One region of the Streptomyces sp. NPDC127119 genome, then DNA from elsewhere that is predicted to be linked to it. Evidence: riboswitches for the same ligand, from Rfam matches in the RefSeq annotation. Region 1 holds a riboswitch; each other region holds the start of a gene.

What was found. Region 1 has a riboswitch for cyclic di-AMP ahead of ACFVH5_RS40405 (peptidoglycan DD-metalloendopeptidase family protein). Riboswitches for the same ligand answer to the same signal wherever they lie in the genome.
Region 2: it holds a riboswitch for cyclic di-AMP, as region 1 does, so the genes downstream of both, ACFVH5_RS00085 (M23 family metallopeptidase) here and ACFVH5_RS40405 (peptidoglycan DD-metalloendopeptidase family protein) in region 1, are expected to answer to the same signal.
Region 3: it holds a riboswitch for cyclic di-AMP, as region 1 does, so the genes downstream of both, ACFVH5_RS18690 (NlpC/P60 family protein) here and ACFVH5_RS40405 (peptidoglycan DD-metalloendopeptidase family protein) in region 1, are expected to answer to the same signal.
Region 4: it holds a riboswitch for cyclic di-AMP, as region 1 does, so the genes downstream of both, ACFVH5_RS32940 (M23 family metallopeptidase) here and ACFVH5_RS40405 (peptidoglycan DD-metalloendopeptidase family protein) in region 1, are expected to answer to the same signal.

What each region holds. Positions count from the first base shown of each region.
Region 1 is NZ_JBHXTO010000188.1:2,069-6,777, reverse strand. It holds gene ACFVH5_RS40415 (MFS transporter) at 1-448, opposite strand, end outside; gene ACFVH5_RS40410 (TetR/AcrR family transcriptional regulator) at 615-1,193, shown strand; gene ACFVH5_RS40405 (peptidoglycan DD-metalloendopeptidase family protein) at 1,358-2,299, opposite strand; cyclic di-AMP (ydaO/yuaA leader) riboswitch at 2,304-2,477, opposite strand; gene ACFVH5_RS40400 (alpha-galactosidase) at 2,762-4,709, opposite strand, start outside.
Region 2 is NZ_JBHXTO010000001.1:16,719-21,427, reverse strand. It holds gene ACFVH5_RS00090 (GntR family transcriptional regulator) at 147-839, opposite strand; gene ACFVH5_RS00085 (M23 family metallopeptidase) at 1,100-1,873, opposite strand; cyclic di-AMP (ydaO/yuaA leader) riboswitch at 1,886-2,041, opposite strand; gene ACFVH5_RS00080 (M16 family metallopeptidase) at 2,290-3,678, opposite strand; gene ACFVH5_RS00075 (M16 family metallopeptidase) at 3,675-4,709, opposite strand, start outside.
Region 3 is NZ_JBHXTO010000038.1:3,071-7,779, forward strand. It holds gene pcrA (DNA helicase PcrA) at 1-1,616, opposite strand, end outside; cyclic di-AMP (ydaO/yuaA leader) riboswitch at 2,168-2,341, shown strand; gene ACFVH5_RS18690 (NlpC/P60 family protein) at 2,348-3,508, shown strand; gene ACFVH5_RS18695 (hypothetical protein) at 3,645-3,998, opposite strand; gene ACFVH5_RS18700 (NlpC/P60 family protein) at 4,439-4,709, shown strand, end outside.
Region 4 is NZ_JBHXTO010000110.1:5,641-10,349, forward strand. It holds gene ACFVH5_RS32925 (dihydrofolate reductase family protein) at 1-764, shown strand, start outside; tRNA gene ACFVH5_RS32930 (tRNA-Met) at 817-890, shown strand; gene ACFVH5_RS32935 (PP2C family protein-serine/threonine phosphatase) at 1,055-2,188, shown strand; cyclic di-AMP (ydaO/yuaA leader) riboswitch at 2,444-2,601, shown strand; gene ACFVH5_RS32940 (M23 family metallopeptidase) at 2,613-3,662, shown strand; gene ACFVH5_RS32945 (aldo/keto reductase) at 3,756-4,700, shown strand.

The DNA of each region.
Region 1 (4,709 bases):
CCGCCGCCCACACGGCCAGCGCGTGGGGGCGCCGCTCGGGGGCGGTGGCGTGCAGGAGGATGCCGACACAGTTCGGCAGGACGCAGGCGGCGCCGAGGCCCGTGACGGCACGCCCTGTCAGCATGATCGGCACGTTCGGCGCCACGGCCGACACGACGGCGCCGAACGCGACCGTGCCGAGCCCCGCCATGAGGACGCCCTTGCGGCCGAACTTGTCGCCGGCCGCACCGGCGGGGATGACCAGACAGGCGAAGACCACCACGTAGGCGTCGACGATCCACAGCAGGTTCGACGACGTCGGTCGCAGTGAACTCGCGGCCAGTTGCGGCACCGCCAGGTTGATCGCGGCGACGAATCCGACCACCAGGGCGGTGCACACACTCACGCAGGCGAGCACGGTCCCGGACCGCCGCGCCGGGCGCAGGGTGCCTTCCAGTGTGGACGTCATGGCTCTCGATTCCTGTCGTGGATCACGGAACACGAAGCACGGCCGGACACCGCCCGACAGGCCCGTCCCGGGACAGGTCGAGGCAGGCCCGGGCACTCACTTCCGAGTCACCGTGCACCGTAAAGATAACACATACGAGACACCGTGACTCGTATAGACTTGCGGCATGGTGGATGGAAGTGGCCGCGGTCGGCCCCGCAGTGAGAGCGCACGGGCCGCCGTGCTGCACGCCGTCGACGACCTCCTGGTGGAGGTGGGGTACGCGGCCCTGACCATGAAGGGCATCGCCGAGCGGGCGGGCGTGGGCCGGCAGACCGTGTACCGCTGGTGGTCGAACAAGGCGGAGGTTCTCTACGAGGCCAGCGCCATCGACGCCCGGCAGGAACTGTCCGTGCCCCGCAGCGGCGATCCCCGCAAGGACCTCAAGGCCTATCTCGACGCCCTCGTCGGCTTCCTGGCCCGCTCCGACGCGGGCGCGGCCTACCGTGCCCTCATGGGCGAGGCCCAGCACGACGCGGAGGTCGCGGCGCTGCTCGCGTCCCACGACATCCTCGGGGAGAGCGCCGCCGAGGTCGTGGAGGCGGTCCGGAAGCCGAGCGGCACCGCGCTCTCACTCGAACAGGCGACCGCGCTCCTGATCGGCCCGCCCTTCTTCCACATCCTGACCGGACGCGGCGCGGACGGCCTCGACACCGAGCAGCTCACGGAGCAGTTCGTGCGCGCCCTGAACCATGCGGGGGCCTGACACGCCCCCGCCCGCCCCTGTCAGCCGTTGAGCAGCCGTCCGGCCCGGGACATGCCGAAGGCCGGACCCCGGGGATCACAGGGTCCGGCCTTCGGAGATTCACATCGGCCGACGTCGGTCGACGCCCGTGGGCGTCAGTCCGCGTCAGACAGCGCCGGAGGGCGTCAGACGGAGACGCCCTTGGCGCGCAGGTACGCCAGCGGGTCCACGTCCGAGCCGTAGTCCGGGGTGGTGCGGATCTCGAAGTGCAGGTGCGGGCCGGTGACGTTGCCCGTGGCACCCGAGAGGCCGACCTGCTGTCCGCCGGTCACGGTCTGACCGGCCGAGACGGAGAGGGAGGACAGGTGGGCGTACTGGGCGTAGTGGCCGTCGGCGAGCTGGATGACGACCTGGTTGCCGTACGCGCCGCCCCATCCGGCGGAGACGACCGTGCCCACGCCGACGGACTTGAGCGCGGTACCGGTGGGCACCACGAAGTCGACACCGGTGTGGTAGCCGCTGGACCACATGCTGCCGGACATCTTGTACGAGGTGCCGATGGACGCCCCCGTGACCGGCAGCGTGAAGCCGGTGGCCGTCGAGGTGTCCGCCGCCTTGGACGCCGTGGTCGTCTTCTTGGCCGCGGGCTTCTCGGCGGCCTTGTCGGACGACTTGGAGGCGGTGGAGTCGGAGCTGGACGCCGCCGCCTTGCCGCCGAGGGCGAGCTTCAGGCCCGGGTGGATGAGGGACGGGTCGCCGCCGATGGACGTGCGGTTGTCCGAGTACAGCTTCTTCCAGCCACCGCTGACGTCCTGCGTGTCGGCGATCTTCGACAGGGAGTCGCCCGAACGCACGGCGTACGTCCTGGTCGCGACCTTCTTCGCTTCGGCCTTCTTCGCCTCGGCCTGCTTCTCGGCGGTCGGAGCGGCGGCGGCGGACTTGCTCGCGATGTTCGAGACGTTCGCGGCGCTCGCCACGGAATCGGCGGCGGTCTGCGGAGTCGCGGCGTGCGCTCCGGCGGCGCCGAGCAGCGGGAGGGCGAGAGCCGCGCCCCCGGTTCCGGCCACGGCCATGGAACGCGAGAAACGCTGGGACTTGGGACGGCGGTGCTTACCCTTCGCGGGCATGACGAATTCCTCTCCGGCGCCTGCGAGGTGAGCTGTCGGGTGCGAGCTGGAGATGCCCGGCCGTGCTTTCGCACGACTTAACCCCAAGCCGTTCCGGAGACCGGAACAGGCGTCTTACCTGTGGGTCCCCCGCTCCTGCCACGTACGGGTGAGTGCGGATTCCGGGCGGCGGCAGGATTGGGCGTCCGTCCGGATTGGAGGTGAACGTAAGCGACATGAAGAGGCGCAAACAAGCTTGGGGGTTTCCTGTGTGCCCCGTTTTCTTGATCCTCGACCGAAATACCGGTCACCCTGTGTGAATGCGGTCTATCCACCGCTTGTTAAAGCCCTGCAAACAAAGCGGACTTACGTGAGCATGGCGACAGCGGAACGTCACGGATATGACGCTGCTCACCAAGGACCGCCCCAGGAGCCTTCACTCCGGCGCGAGTTGGAACGAAGGCTCCATTACGGACACAACAGTCAGATGCGACGCAGCCGGATAACTGACGCATCGAGGTCTCCCCGCAGCCCCGTCCGCAACCCGTGGTGCAACAGCACCGCGCCTCGGTGGACTTCACCCGTTTCGAGGCATTCGTACGATGCCGACGGGTCGAGGCCCCGCAGCCGCACCGGCAGGGCCGGCTCACCGTAGTGCTGGGCTTGGAGCCAGGCGAGGACGACGACCTCGCCGTCACGGACATACTGGACGGCGCTCAGTCCGCCCTGCGGCGCCCGCAGCCGATGGAGCTCGCCGCCCTGCACGACGGGCCTGATCTCCTTGTAGAGCTCCACCCAGGTCCGCGCCTCGGCCAGCTCCTCCTCGGTCCAGCGGGTGAGGTCGCCGCCGACGCCGAGCACCCCGGCCATCGCGCTCACGAAGCGGAAGCGCAACGAGCTGACACGTCCGTTGAGCTGTGTGTTCGGGCTGTCGGTGACCCAGGCGGCCATGGCCCGCGCGGGATGCACCTGGCTGAAGCCGTGCTGGATGGCGAGCCGGTCGAGCGGGTCCGTGTTGTCGGAGGTCCACACCTGGTCCGTACGGGCCATGATCCCGAGGTCGATCCGGCCGCCGCCGCCCGAGCAGGACTCGAAGGCGACACCCGGGTGGGCGGTCCGCAGCCGGTCCAACAGCTTGTACAGGGCGTGCACATGGTCCACCCACAGCCGTTGCGGGTAGGCCTCGCCGGGCCAGCCCGCGTCGGTGAAGGCGCGGTTGAAGTCCCACTTCACGTAGTCGATCGGGGCACTGGAGAGCAGCGCGTCGAGCTGTTCCCACAGGTACTCCTGGACGTCCTCGCGGGCGAGGTTGAGCACGAGCTGATTGCGCAGTTCCGTCCGCTTTCGTCCCGGCTGGAACTGCACCCAGTCCGGGTGCGCGCGGTACAGCTCGCTGTCCGGATTGACCATCTCGGGCTCGACCCAGATGCCGAACTGCATCCCGAGCCCGTGCACGTAGTCGCTCAGCGGCTTCAGTCCGCCCGGGAAGCGGTCCCGGTTGACCGTCCAGTCGCCGAGGCCGGCCCGGTCGCTGGTGCGCGCCCCGAACCAGCCGTCGTCGACCACGAACAGCTCGACGCCCGCCCCGGCGGCCCGGCGGGCGAGCGCCCGCTGCTGCTCCTCGGAGATGTCGAACTCCGTGGCCTCCCAGGAGTTGTAGAGCACGGGCCGGTCCTGCTCCGCGTCCGGGATCACGTACGCGCGCTGGTACGCGTGCCAGGCGCGGCTCGCCCCGCCGAAGCCGCCGTCGCTCCACAGCCCCGCGAAGACGGGAGTGACGAAGGTCTCCCCCGGCTCCAGCCGCAGCAGGCCCGAGTCGTCGTACCCGGCCCCGCCGGTGATCTGCACGCGCGCGTCGGGCAGTTGGGCCACCGCGATCCGCCAGGTGCCCGACCAGGCGAGCGCGCAGCCGTAGACCTCGCCCAGCTCCTCGGTGGCCGTGCCGTCCGCGTCCAGGGCCACCCAGGGCAGGTGCTGGTGCCCGGTGTGCCCGCGCCGACTGCCGATGATCTTCTCGCCGTACGTCAGCTCGGAGCGCACGAGCCGGGACTCGGCCGCCCACCGTCCGTGCAGCTGGGACAGCCGCCACCCGTCGCGCTGCGGGAGCGTCCAGGTCGCGGAGTCGGCGCGCAGCACCTCCAGGGCGGGCCCTTCGTTGGCGAGGGTCACCCAGCGCTCGACGACGTCGGTGCCTGCCCGCATCCGGTAGTGCAGGGTGATGCCGAGCCCGGAGTCGGAGAACCGCAGCCGCAGCTCGTCACCGCCGGCCCCCTCGGCCGCCTCTCCGTCGGCGGTCTCCCCCTCGACGATCGCGTACCCCTCGAAGCGCCATTCGGTGCCGCGCCGGTCCGGCGTGCGCACCGACAGCGCGGGCCGTACGAAGCGGGGGCCGCCCTCGACCGGGTACTCCTCGTGGCCGTCGAGGGTCGCC
Region 2 (4,709 bases), on a different contig from region 1:
CTGCCTGCGGCGTATTGATTTCCGCCCGCCTCCACCCGCTTCCGCGCACACGGAAATGACGTGCTCCGCAATTCAGGGCACGCGGAAGAAAAGGGCACCGGAAATAGGGCCCCGCCGAATATCTCTCTTTGTATACGGTGCTTCTGTTAATGCCGCAGGCCCGCTGTGTTTACGGGATGTTGCGAAGTCCTCACACGCTCGGCGCGGTCCCCGCCGGGAAAACGCAGCCGGTGCGCGGACATCGCCCGCTCCGTGTGCAGCGCCGTGATCGCCCTGGCCCGGTCGCTGTCACCGCGGGCCACGGCGTCCACGATGGCCCCGTGCTCGGTCCAGGACTCGGCGGGGTGCGCGGGCGCCTCGACCGAGTACATCCAGGCGATCTTGTGCCGCAGCTGGCCGAGCGTCGAGGTCAGCGCCGGGCTGCCCGAGGACTGCGCGAGCGTCTCGTGGAACCAGCCGCCGAGCGAGCGCAGATCCTCGCTGTTGCCCCGCCTGGCCCGCTCCTGGCCGAGCCTGACCAGGCCGCGCAGCACCTTGAGATGGGCCTCGGTGCGCCGCTGGGCGGCACGGGCGGCGCCCAGCGGCTCCAGCAGCACGCGCATCTCCAGGAGGTCGGCGGCCTCCTGCTCCGTGGGTTCCGCGACGCACGCGCCCGCGTGCCGGCGGGTGACCACGAAGCCCTCCGCCTCCAGGGTGCGCAGCGCCTCGCGCACGGGGACCCGCGAGACGCCGTAGCGGCGCGCGAGCAGTTCTTCGGTGAGCCGGCTGCCGCGCTCGTAGACACCCGCGACGATGTCGTCCCGGATCGCCGTGCATACCGAGCGCGCGGGAATACGCATGACCGGACCTCCGCCTTAATCCCCGCGAAACGCGGTCGATTGACGCTTGTTCGGTGACTCTATTGCAGAGAACGGGAAATTCCGAAGGCAGCCGGGAATCCATGGATATTTTTTGGACACACCGGGCTTCTGAACAGGCGGTCGTCCGGTACGAAAGCGACCGGAAGCCGTCCGAACGCACGCAGGCCCCGGCTCGGTGAGCCGGGGCCTGCGACGGAGGTGCGGTGCCGCGCGGAGCCGCGGCGGCGGGTGCCGTGCGGTCAGACGTTCACGCCGTGCCCGCGGAGGTACGCGATCGGGTCCATGTCGGAGCCGTACTCGGCGGTGGTCCGCGCCTCGAAGTGCAGGTGCGCCCCCGTGACGTTGCCCGTCGCCCCGGAGAGGGCTATCTGCTGCCCCGGAGTGACCGTCTGGCCGACCGAGACACCGATGGACGAGAGGTGCCCGTACTGGGTGTACGTGCCGTCGACCATCTTGATGACGATCTGGTTGCCGTACGAGCCGCCCCAGCCGGCCTCCACGACGGTGCCGGAGCCCACCGCGTGCACGGCTGTGCCGCTGGCGGCGTGGAAGTCGATGCCGGTGTGGCTGCCGGAGGACCAGATGCCGCCGCCGGCCTGGTAGGACGTGGAGACGTACGAGCCGGTGATCGGCGCGGTGTAGGCGTTGAGGCGCTTGCGCTCGGCCTCGCGGGCCGCACGGGCCTTGGCCTCGCGCTCCTTCTCGGCCTTCTCCCTGGCCTCCTCCGCACGCTTCTTCGCGGCGGCCTCGGCCTTCTCGCGGGCGGCGGCCTGGTCGGCGGCCTGGCGCTGGGCGACGGCCTGCGCGTCGATCTCGTGGGCGACCGAGTCGCCCATGGTGACGGCCTTGAGGGGGCCCGTCTGCTCGATCTCGCTCTCGGCGGCGAACGCCGGGGCGGCCAGCGTGCCCACGACACCGGTGGTGGCCAGGGCGGCGACGCCGACGGTCCTGCGGGTGGTGCGCGTCATGCGGCTGGGAAGACGGTGCTTCCCCGTGGCGCGGGTGAACGCCATGAAGTGGCTGGTCCTTTCCTTCCTTCTCGCCTACCGGGTTAGCTGACGGGTTCGGAGCAGGAAGGTCTCCTACGGACCCCCTTCGGGAAGGGCGTCCGATTCACCCCAGGGACCTGGGTCCCCGGCTCCCCTGGCTCGCGCCGTACGGGGACTCGGCGATGACTGTCCGGTGCCGCGGACGCGGCGCAGTGCCTGACGAACAGCCGGACCGACGCTAAGCGGCGCCTCTTTCAATAGACAAACGGATCACCATTTTTGTAGCGCATGCCACAGGGCAGACAGGCAACTTCCCTGCAATACGGACAAACCATGGACGAAGAAGGACAGAAAAGGGCCCGGGTGACTCGTCCAGTCACCCGGGCCCCGGCCGTGAACAGTGTCCCGCCCGATCGCGGGCCCTGCCCGGCCTCAGATCCCTACTCGGCCGTCACGACGCTGACTTCGCCGACGCCGAGGGCCCTGACGGGCTCCTCGATCTGCGCGGCGTCCCCGACGAGGACGGTCACCAGACGGTCCACCGGGAACGCGTTGACGGCGGCAGCGGTGGCCTCCACGGTGCCGGTCGCGGCGAGCTGCTTGTACAGCGTCGCCTGGAAGTCGTCCGGCAGGTGCTGCTCGACCTGGTCGGCGAGCGTGCCCGCGACGGCGCCCGCGGTCTCGTACTTCAGGGGCGCCACACCCACCAGGTTCTGCACGGCGACGTCGCGCTCGGCGTCCGTCAGACCCTCGGCGGCGAGGGTGCGCAGCACCTTCCACAGGTCGTCGAGCGCCGGACCGGTGTTCGGGGTGTCCACGGAGCCGCTGATGGCGAGCATCGAGATGCCCGTCCCGTCCGGAGCGGAGCGCAGCACCTGGCCGAACGCCCGCACACCGTAGGTGTATCCCTTCTCCTCGCGCAGGACGCGGTCCAGGCGGGAGGTGAGGGTGCCACCGAGGCAGTACGTGCCGAGCACCTGGGCGGGCCACACACGGTCGTGGCGGTCCGCGCCGACGCGGCCGATGAGCAGCTGCGTCTGGACGGCTCCGGGCCGGTCCACGATGATCACGCGGCCGGTGTCGTCGGCGGTCACCGAGGGCACGGGACGCGCCTGGGCCTGCGAGCCGGTCCAGGTGCCGAGGGTGTCCCCGAGCAGCGCGTCGAGGTCGACGTCCGTGAGGTCGCCGACGACGACCGCGGTGGCCGTGGCGGGGCGTACGTGCTTCTCGTAGAAGGCGCGTACGGCCGCCGAGTCGATCGCGGTGACCGTCTCCTCGGTGCCCTGGCGCGGGCGCGACATCCGGGAGTCCGCCGGGAAGAGCTGCCGGGACAGCTCCTTGGCGGCCCGCCGGGCCGGGTTGGCACTCTCGTGCGGGATCTCGTCGAGCCGGTTGCGCACCAGCCGCTCGATCTCGCCGTCCTCGAACGCGGGTGCCCTGAGGGCGTCGGCGAGCAGGCCGAGCGCCTTGGGCAGCCGGGAGACGGGCACTTCGAGGCTGAGCCGTACGCCGGGGTGGTCGGCGTGGGCGTCCAGGGTGGCGCCGCAGCGCTCCAGCTCGGCGGCGAACTCCTCGGCGGAGTGCTTGTCGGTGCCCTCCGAGAAGGCTCGCGCCATGATCGTGGCGATGCCGTCGAGGCCCTTGGGCTCGGCTTCGAGCGGAGCGTCCAGAAGGACCTCCACGGCGACGACCTGCTGGCCGGGGCGGTGGCAGCGCAGCAGCGTCAGGCCGTTGCCCAGGGTGCCGCGCTCGGGCGCCGGGAAGGCCCAGGGCCTGGCCTCGCCGGCCTGGGGCTGCGGGTGGAACTCCATCGTGGCGAGCTCGGTCACTTGGCCGCCTCCTCGTCGGTGTTGTCGGCGGCGCCGGTCTCTTCGGCCGCGTCGGTCTCCTCGGGGGCGACCGGCTCGTAGACCAGCACCGCGCGGTTGTCGGGGCGCAGGCGGGCCTTGGCGACCTCCTGGACCTCCTCCGCGGTGATGTCGAGAACGCGCTGCACGGCGGTCAGGGCGAGCTGGGGGTCGCCGAACAGGACCGCGTACCGGCACAGTTCGTCGGCGCGGCCCGCGACCGTGCCGAGACGGTCCAGCCACTCGCGCTCCAACTGGGCCTGAGCGCGCTCCATCTCCTCGGCGGTGGGGCCCTCCTCGGCGAACCGGGCGAGCTCCTCGTCGACGGCGGTCTCGATGACCGGGACCTCGACGTCGCCGGACGTCTTCACGTCGAGCCACCCCAGGGAGGGCGCTCCGGCGAGGCGCAGCAGGCCGAACCCGGCCGCGACGGCGGTGCGGTCGCGGCGTACGAGCCGGTTGTAGAGCCGGGACGACTCGCCGCCGCCGAGCACGGTCAGGGCCAGGTCGGCGGCGTCCGACGCGCGCGTGCCGTCCTCCGGGAGCCGGTAGGCGGCCATCAGCGCGCGCGCCGGGACCTCCTCCTCGACGACCTCGCGCAGCTGCCCGCCCATGGTCTCCGGGAGCGAGCCGTCGCGCGGGGCGGGCTTGCCGTCGTGCCCGGCGATGGAACCGAAGTACTTCTCGACCCAGGCGAGCGTCTGCTCCGGGTCGATGTCCCCGACGATCGACAGCACGGCGTTGTTGGGCGCGTAGTAGGTGCGGAAGAACGCCCGCGCGTCCTCAAGGGTGGCCGCGTCCAGGTCGGCCATCGAGCCGATCGGCGTGTGGTGGTAGGGGTGGCCCTCCGGGTACGCGAGGGCGGTCAGCTTCTCGAAGGCGGTGCCGTAGGGGACGTTGTCGTAGCGCTGCCTGCGCTCGTTCTTGACGACGTCCCGCTGGTTCTCCATCGACTCGTCGTCGAGCGCGGCGAGCAGCGAGCCCATGCGGTCGGCCTCCAGCCAGAGAGCGAG
Region 3 (4,709 bases), on a different contig from region 1:
CGGGCCGCCATGCCGTACGCCTCGTCGACGCGGCGCAGCGCCTGCGGGAAGCTGATCTTCTCGCGCTGGGAGAGCGCGTCGATCATCGCCTCGGCGCGGTCGCCGATGCCGCGCTTGGGCACGTTCAGGATGCGGCGCAGCGGTACGGAGTCCTCGGGGTTCGCGAGCACCCGGAGGTACGCGAGGACGTCCCGGACCTCTTTGCGCTCGTAGAAGCGGACGCCGCCGACGACCTTGTAGGGCAGGCCGACCCGGATGAAGATCTCTTCGAAGACACGGGACTGGGCGTTCGTACGGTAGAAGACGGCGACGTCGCCGGCCTTCGCGTCGCCCGCGTCGGTGAGACGGTCTATCTCCTCGGCGACGAACTGCGCCTCGTCGTGCTCGGTGTCGGCGACATAGCCCGTGATGCGCGCTCCCGCGCCCGCGTTCGTCCACAGGTTCTTCGGGCGGCGCGATTCGTTGCGCTCGATGACCGCGTTGGCGGCGGTCAGGATCGTCTGCGTGGAGCGGTAGTTCTGCTCCAGCAGGATCGTCGTCGCGTTCGGGTAGTCCTCCTCGAACTGGAGGATGTTGCGGATCGTCGCGCCGCGGAAGGCGTAGATCGACTGGTCGGCGTCACCGACGACGCACAGCTCGGCCGGCGGGAGGTCGTCCTCCCGCGGCGGTACGTCCTCGGGGTGCGCGACGGGGTCCGTGGCGCTGCCGACGAGCTCCCGGACGAGGGAGTACTGCGCGTGGTTCGTGTCCTGGTACTCGTCCACGAGGACGTGGCGGAAGCGGCGGCGGTAGTGCTCGGCGACGTCAGGGAAGGCGCGCAGGAGGTTGACCGTCGTCATGATCAGGTCGTCGAAGTCCAGCGCGTTCGCCTCGCGCAGCCGCGACTGGTACATCGCGTAGGCCTGGGCGGCGGTCTTCTCGAAGCCGTCGGAAGCCTGGGCGGCGAAGTCCTCCTCGTCGATCAGCTCGTTCTTCAGGTTCGAGATCTTGGCGCTGAAGGACTTCGGCGGGAAGCGCTTGGGGTCGAGGTCCAGATCACGGCAGACCAGGGCCATGAGCCGCTTGCTGTCGGCGGCGTCGTAGATCGAGAACGACGACGTGAAGCCGAGCTTCTTGCTCTCGCGGCGCAGGATCCGTACGCAGGCGCTGTGGAAGGTCATCACCCACATCGCGTTCGCCCGCGGGCCCACGAGCTGCTCGACGCGCTCCTTCATCTCGCCCGCGGCCTTGTTCGTGAAGGTGATCGCGAGGATCTCGCCGGGGTGCACCTTGCGCTCGCCCAGCAGGTGCGCGATGCGGTGGGTGAGCACACGGGTCTTGCCGGAGCCGGCGCCGGCCACGATGAGCAGGGGCGAGCCGTGGTGGACGACCGCCGCGCGCTGGTTCTCGTTCAGCCCGTCCAGGAGCGCGGCCGGGTCCACCAGGGGCCTCGGGGCGCCGTCGCGGTAGTAGCCGTCCCTCGGCCTGCTGGGAGGAGGCACGTCGAAGCGCCCGCCGAACAGGTCGTCCGGACCGTGGTCCGGCGCCTCGTCCTCGGGCGGCGGCGGGGGCTCTTCCTCGTGGGCCCGGGAGGGCTTGAGGTCCGCCAGGAAGCTGTCATCAAAGAGGCTGCTCATCGCTCTCCGAGTCTAGGCGCCCCCACTGACACCCGGCCGCCACCCCGGAAACTCGGCGGAATCCCGGGCGGGCGGCCAAGGGCAGAGCCTCACCCGTGATGAGTACGCCACTACACAGGGTCGCCGGGAAGGCGGCGGTGCGGGGGGGGGGGGGGCCGGTACGGCGGCGGTGCGGTGTGCGGCGGTGCGGTGCGCGGCGGTACCGCCACAGGGCGCTGATTTCGCCCCGCATCTGAACCGCGTACGACTGGGCTCCGTATAACCGTGCGGAGACAGGGCGCACCGGACATCGCCTGCTGGAGGTCACTCCTGAGCCGACCGGAACCGGCCCGTCGGCGTGGGCGCCGCTCCGCGACCCGGTCGACCCGCTCCCGTGCCCCTCGGGGACAACTCGGAGCAGATCATGACCAATTGACGTCGGCGGACGACACCCGTGGTCCAGGTCACGAAAATGTATCGGGCATATCGCACATCAAACTTCACAGGTGCCACACGTATTGGCTAACTTTCGCGTAGGCCGCTCGACCCGCACCGGCGAACAACGCCGGGCCGAGCGGGCTCCGCCGAATCCGGCATGCCCTCGTGGCCTCCGGAACCGGGGACCCAACCGATCCTGGGGTGAATCGGTCCGAACTCCCTCGTGGGACAAGGACCGTAGGGCAAACCTTCCGAAGCACTCGCCCGAACCCGACAGCTAACTCGGTAGGCGGATGACGGAAGGAGACGCCCTCGTGGCGCCACACCGCAAGTTGCGGCCCCCCAGTTCTCTGGGCCTGCGGACACCGGCCCTCGCCACCGCGGCCCTGACCTCGGTGGCCCTGCTCTCCCAGACGGCGGACGCCTCGCCGGCCGCGGAGCCCAGGCCGAGCACGGAGGAAGTCCAGAAGAAGATCGACGACCTCTACCAGCAGGCGGGCACTGCCACCGAGAAGTACAACGCCGCCAAGGAGAAGACCACCAAGCAGCGCAAGCGCGTCGCCACGCTCCTCGACGACGTCGCGCAGCGTACGGAGAAGCTCAACTCCGCGCGTGAGGCGCTCGGGACGTTCGCCGCGGCGCAGTACCGCACGGGAGCCTCCGCCCCCGACAGCGCTTCCCTCCTCCTCGCGGACAATCCGCAGGACTACTTCGACCAGACCCAGCTGATGAACCGGCTGACCGCCCGCCAGAAGCAGGCCGTCGACGAGTACGTCACCGAGCGGGCCACCACGTCGAAGAAGCGGCAGGAGGCCTCCGAGGGCCTGGAGACGCTCACCACGACGCAGAGCACGCTGAAGACGTCCAAGGCGGACGTTCAGCGCAAGCTCGCCGAGGCGCGCGAGATCCTCTCGAAGTTGACCGCGGAGGAGAAGGCCCGCTTGGCCGCGATCGAGCGGAAGAAGCAGGAAGAGGCCCAGCGCAAGGCGGACGAGCTGGCGCGGCAGCAGGCGGCCGACGCGGAGCGCCAACGCCAGGAAGCGGCGACGCAGGGCACGGGAACCGCCACGGGTTCAGGGACGGGCACAGGCTCGGGGAGCACCTCGGGCTCGGACTCCGCCTCCTCCACCAAGGCCGCCAAGGCACTTGCCTTCGCCCGCGCCCAGATCGGCAAGCCGTACGTCTGGGGCGCCAGCGGCCCCGGCTCGTACGACTGCTCCGGTCTGACCCAGGCCGCCTGGAAGGCCGCCGGTGTGACGCTCCCGCGCACCACCTGGGACCAGGTGGACACCGGCACGACGGTCTCCGTGGACAACGCCCAGCCCGGCGACCTGGTCTTCTTCTACGACGACATCAGTCACGTCGGCATCTACATCGGCGACGGCATGATGATCCACGCCCCGAAGCCGGGCGCGTACGTCCGCGAGGAGTCGATCTACTACATGCCGATCCACAGCGTGGTGCGGCCGGGCTAGCGCCCAGCTGCATCTGGACGGAACGCGGACGGGGTACGGCAGGCATGTGCCGTACCCCGTCCGCGTTCCGGACCGGCTTCCAGGCTTCCGCGGCGGCTTCCCGGGCAGTTTTCAGGGCGGCCTCCGGGGCGGTCGCTCAGGTCCAGAGCAGCGCGATGAAGATGTTCACCGTGGTCAGCCCGCCCACCAGGGCGAACAGGCCCTTCTCCACCTTCTCGTCGTCACGCTTGACGTAGACGAGGCCCAGGATCACGACCAGCAGGGCCAGCTTCACACCGATCTTGATGTTGTTGACGGTCTGGTCGTCGGCCTGGTTGAGACCGACGAGGACCGCGCCGGTGACCAGCATGGTCAGCGCGCCGTGGAGCATGGCGGGGGTGAAACGGGCCGTGCCGTCGCCCATGGCCTTCATCTGGGTGAGGAAGCCGCCCAGCAGGGCGGCGATCCCGATGATGTGCAGGGCGACGAAGACATGAATGAGTACGTCCATGAGCCCGGACCCTAACCGGACTCCCGCACGCCGCCTCGCACCGGCCCACGCCCCGGGTCTCTTGCGGGCCCCGGGCTGCGCCTATAGCACCGTCGCACGTGCCGCTCCCCCACAACGCGCCCATCGGTCACCGCACCACGCCAAGTCGCCCGCACCGGGCCCGGATCACGGTCGCACCCGGTCACCTCGTGGCCGAGTGCCACCACTTCCGTACATGCCGTTACCACCGGCGCATCGCGAGGTTTAGCGTCCTTCCCCAGGTGACCGGCTCCCCACCACAACCGCCCGGGCCAGGGCGGCAGTCGGCACCACCGCCAAGAGGTCCGGCGGCGGTCCGCTCCCCCTGTGCGGGCTGCCGCCGGACGTGCAACCAGCCCCTGAGGGCCACCGCCGTGGACGTACCAGTGCCTCGGCGGCTACGGAAGGAACGTGGATCGCACGTGGCAGCGCACCGCAAGCCCCGACAGCGCTCACTCGGCGGCGGTACGGCCCGCACCGCCTTCACCATCGCCCTCGCGGGCGCGGCGAGCGCGACCGGGTTCGACGGGACGGGGGTCGCCGCACCCGAGCTGACGCCGGCCCAGGTGAAGGCGAAGGTCGACAAGCTGTACCAGGAGGCGGAGGTCGCCACCGAGAAGTACAACGGCGCGAAGGAGAAGTCCACGAAGGCGGCCGGCCGGCTCGGCACATTGCAGGACGAGGCCGCGCGCA
Region 4 (4,709 bases), on a different contig from region 1:
TCGTCCCCGTGGGGCCCGGACTGGACTGGCGGGCCGTGCTCACCCACCTCCACGACGTCCGCGGCGTACGGCGGCTCATGGTCGAGGGCGGCGGCCGGGTCCACACCCAGCTCCTCCAGCAGGGCCTCGCCGACGAACTGCAGCTCGCCCTCGCGCCCCTCGTGGTGGGCCAGCCGCACGCGCCGAAGCTCTTCGGGGACGGCGAATACCCCGGCGGCCCCCGCAGCCGGCTGTGGCTGATCGAGACCCGGCCCGTGGGAGACGTGGTGCTCATGCGGTACGTGCCCACCGCGCCCGGCACCGGACCTGTACCCTCCGCCGCCGACCACCGGTGGCTGGCCCTCGCCTGCGAACTCGCCGCCGAGTGCCCGCCCTCGCGGACCGCCTTCAGCGTCGGCGCGGTCGTCGTCGCGGCCGACGGCACGGAACTGGCCCGCGGGTACTCCCGCGAGTCCGACCCCGTCTCGCACGCCGAGGAGGCCGCGCTCGCCAAGATCGCGCCGGACGACCCCCGGCTGACGGCCGCCACGGTCTACAGCAGCCTGGAGCCCTGCGCCCGCCGCGCCTCGCGGCCCGCGCCCTGCGCCCGGCTGATCCTCGACGCGGGCGTGCGCCGGGTCGTCACCGCGTGGCGCGAGCCCGACACGTTCGTGGCCGCCGCCGACGGCAACGGCCTGCTCGCGGCGGAGGGCGCCGACGTCGTCGTACTCCCGGAGCACGAGAGCGCGGCCAAGGCACCCAACCGCCACCTGAACCGGGGCTGACATCTGCCCGTGTGCGCGGGGTCCCGCGAATGGCGTACAGTGGTCTCAACGACGCGGGGTGGAGCAGCTCGGTAGCTCGCTGGGCTCATAACCCAGAGGTCGCAGGTTCAAATCCTGTCCCCGCTACTGAAGGCCTGAGGCCGGAATCCAATGGATTCCGGCCTCAGGTGTTTTACGTTCCTCTGTGCCGTCCCCGCGCCGGCGCTCACTCGCCCGGTCCCCGTCCGCTCGCCCCGCCCCGCCGGTCCCGGAACCCTGGACGGAGCGAGGTGGTCGAGGGCAGGAGACACGTGATCGGGCGTCGAGCGGTCGAGCAGCGGTCGCCGGGCTCCGCCGGGCCGCCGCCGGACAAGCGGACCGGCCTCTACCCCCGTACCCGCGCGGTCGTCCGCGTGCTCCCCGCACTGCTGATCGTCGCGGGTGTCTTCTACGACGTCCTCACCCCGCAGTACTTCACCGCCGCGCCCTTCCTCTCGGCCGCCTCGCTCGTCGCCGCGCCCCTGCTGTCGCTCGGCGCCACCGTGTGGACGGGCGTCGCGGGCACGGCGGCCATGGCGCTGGTGACCGTGCGGTTCGCCGTCGACGCGAGCGGGATCACCGAGATCGCGACCGTGGCCACGGTCGCCTGCCTCGCCGTCGTCATCAACCGGCTCGTGAGCCTGGGCAACGCCCGGCTGGCCTCCGCCCACGAGATCGCCGAGGCCGCCCAGCGGGCCGTCCTGCCCGAACCCGCCGCGCGCACCGGCGGCCTCGACCTCGCGGTCCGGTACGTGGCCGCGCAGACCGACGCCCTCATCGGCGGCGACCTCTACGCCGTGCAGGACACCCCGCACGGCGTACGGCTCGTCGTGGGCGATGTGAGGGGGAAGGGCATGGGCGCGGTCGCCGCCGTGGCCGTCGTCATCGGGGCCTTCCGGGAGGCCGCCGAACAGGAGAGCACGCTGGAGGGGGTCGCCCAGCGGCTGGAGCGGTCGCTGATGCGCGAAGGGGTGCGGCGCGACAGCGTCGAGGTCTTCGAGGGTTTCATCACCGCCGTGCTCGCCGAGATCCCGCACGGCGCCCAGCGCGTACGGCTCGTCAACCGCGGCCATCCCGGGCCGCTCCTGCTGCGTGGCGACGGAACCGTACGCACGCTCGCCGCGGCGGAACCCGCGCTGCCGCTCGGGATGGGCGACCTGGGCGCCTGGCCCGACCGCGCGCAGGAGGAGGAGTTCCCGGGCGGGGCCATGCTGCTCTTCCACACGGACGGGCTGTCCGAGGCCCGGGACGGGCGGGGTGTGTTCTTCGATCCGGCGGCACGGCTGTCCGGGCGCCGGTTCGCCGGGCCCGACGCGCTGCTCGCCGAGGTGGTGGACGACGTGTTCCGGTACACCGGGGGCGGCGGTACGGACGACATGGCACTGCTCGCCGTTCGCCGGCCGTGAGGGAGCCGGGACGCTCTTCCCGACCCATATCACCTGCAGTAGTCGAACGACGCCCCTGCGCATAACAACTGACACACCGTCAGCAAAACCCGTACCCGTGAATGGCGATCAACTCGCCCGATTTACCCCGCTCCCAGCGTTTAAGTCCAGGCCAGGAGCCGTAACGATCATCAAGAACAGCTTGGAATCCGGTGCCTGAGTCTATTAACGTTCGATAACGCAGCGCGGTGTCCCAGCCGTCACAAGAGACGGCTCCGTGCGCACGCGCCGAATCCCGCAAGGGAACCGGGGAACCACCTACATGGGGTGAATCGCGTGTCTTTCGTGGTGGTGAACACCGCGGTTGACGCGCGTAGGAGACCTTCCTGCTCCGAACCCGTCAGCTAACCCGGTAGGCGAGAAGGAAGGAAAGGAGCGCGCCCACGTGGCGTTCAACAGGCCTGCCCCCACACCCTCGTTCATGCCTGACGAGGTGACGGGAGAGACCTCGGGCGAGAAGAAGCCCGACACCTTCGCCTTCGGCGCCCGCAGGGACGACGAGACCTGGGAGCCCTGGAATCCCAGCGCGGACACCGTCGTTCCCGTCCGCGGCAAGCACCGCGTCGCCAAGCAGCGTGGCGGGGGACTCGCCCGCAGCTCCACCGTTCTGGGCGTCGGTGTCATAGCCGCCGTCGGCGCGGGCGGCATGGCCTCCGCGCAGACCGGCAAGCCGCCGGTGTCGATCTCGATCCCCGACCTGCCCAACGTCGGCTCGCTGATCTCCGACGACGAGGCCCCCGAGGGTTCCAGCACGGCGCTCACCGCCGCGGGACTCACCGAGGCCGACGCCGAGGAGGGCAACGCCGACGCCGGCGAGGCCCTGCGCTCGCGCATCATGCTCCAGGCCGAACTCCAGCAGGACCAGGTCGACCGCGAGGCCCAGGCCGCAGCCGAGGCCGCCGCCGCGAAGAAGGCCGCCACGCTCGCGGCCAAGGAGCAGGACGCGGCGAAGGCCAAGGCCGCCGCCGCGAAGGCGAAGAAGGAGGAGGAGGCCAAGGCGAAGGCCGAGGCCGCACGCCTCGCCGAGCTGGCCAAGCAGTTCACACTGCCCACCTCCTCGTACACGATCACCTCCACCTTCGGGCAGTCCGGCTCGCTCTGGTCCTCCGGTCAGCACACGGGTCTGGACTTCGCCGCTCCCACGGGTACCCCGATCAAGGCCATTCACAGCGGCACGATCACCGAGGCGGGCTGGAGCGGCTCGTACGGCTACCGCACGGTCCTCACGCTCGACGACGGTACGGAGCTGTGGTTCGCCCACCAGTCGTCGATCGGCGTCAGCGTCGGGCAGAAGGTCAGCACGGGCGACGTCATCGGGCGCGTGGGTGCCACCGGGAACGTCACCGGGGCGCACCTCCACCTGGAGGTCCACACGGCCGGCGGCACCGGGATCGACCCGATGGCCTGGCTGCGCGGCAAGGGCCTCAACCCGTAAAGCCTCAATCCGCAAGCCGGTGTCCGTGCCCTGCGGGGCCGCGATGTCGCGGAGTATGGAATACGGCCGTCCGGTTCGGCCGTTGGTTTTGGCATGACTTCTCTTCGCAGGCTGGGTTCGTCCGACCTTGAGGTGTTTCCGCTCGCCCTGGGCGGCAACGTCTTCGGCTGGACCGCCGACCGGGCCGACTCCTTCGCCGTCCTCGACGCGTACACGGCCGCCGGCGGGAACTTCGTGGACACCGCCGACGCGTACTCGGCCTGGGCGCCGGGCAACGAGGGCGGCGAGTCCGAGACCGTCATCGGCGAGTGGCTGACCGCGCGCGGCAACCGCGCCGACGTCCTCATCGCCACGAAGGCCGGCGCGCATCCCGCGTACAAGGGCCTCTCCCCGGCGAACGTCAAGGCCGCGGCCGAGGCGTCGCTGCGCCGGCTGCGGACGGACCACATCGACCTCTACTACACCCACTACGACGACCCCTCCGTGCCGGTCGAGGAGTTCCTCGGAGCCCTGGACGAGCTCGTGCGCTCCGGCAAGGTGCGCGCGATCGCCGCGTCCAACATCTCCGCCGAGCGGCTCCAGGAGTCCCTGGACGCCTCCGACCGCGAGGGGCTGGTGCGGTACGTGGCGCTGCAGGCCCAGTACAGCCTGGTGTCGCGTGACACGTACGAGGGTCCGCTGCAGGAGGTCGCCTCGCGCGGCGGACTGGCCGCGGTCCCCTATTACGGGCTCGCCTCGGGCTTCCTCACCGGCAAGTACCGGGCGGGCGCGGACGTCGACAGCCCGCGGGCCGGTGCGGCGGGCAAGCATCTCGCGTCGGAGCGGGGGCAGCGGGTGCTGACCGCGCTCGACGAGGTCGCCCAGGACCGCGGCGCCGAGCTCGCCACCGTGGCCCTCGCCTGGCTGGCCTCCCGCCCCACGGTCGCCGTCCCCCTGGCCAGCGCCCGCACCCCGTCCCAACTCCCGGCACTGCTGTCGGTGGCGGACCTCACCCTGACGGACACCGACCTCACGAAGCTGACGCACGCGTCGGAGTGACCCTCGCGG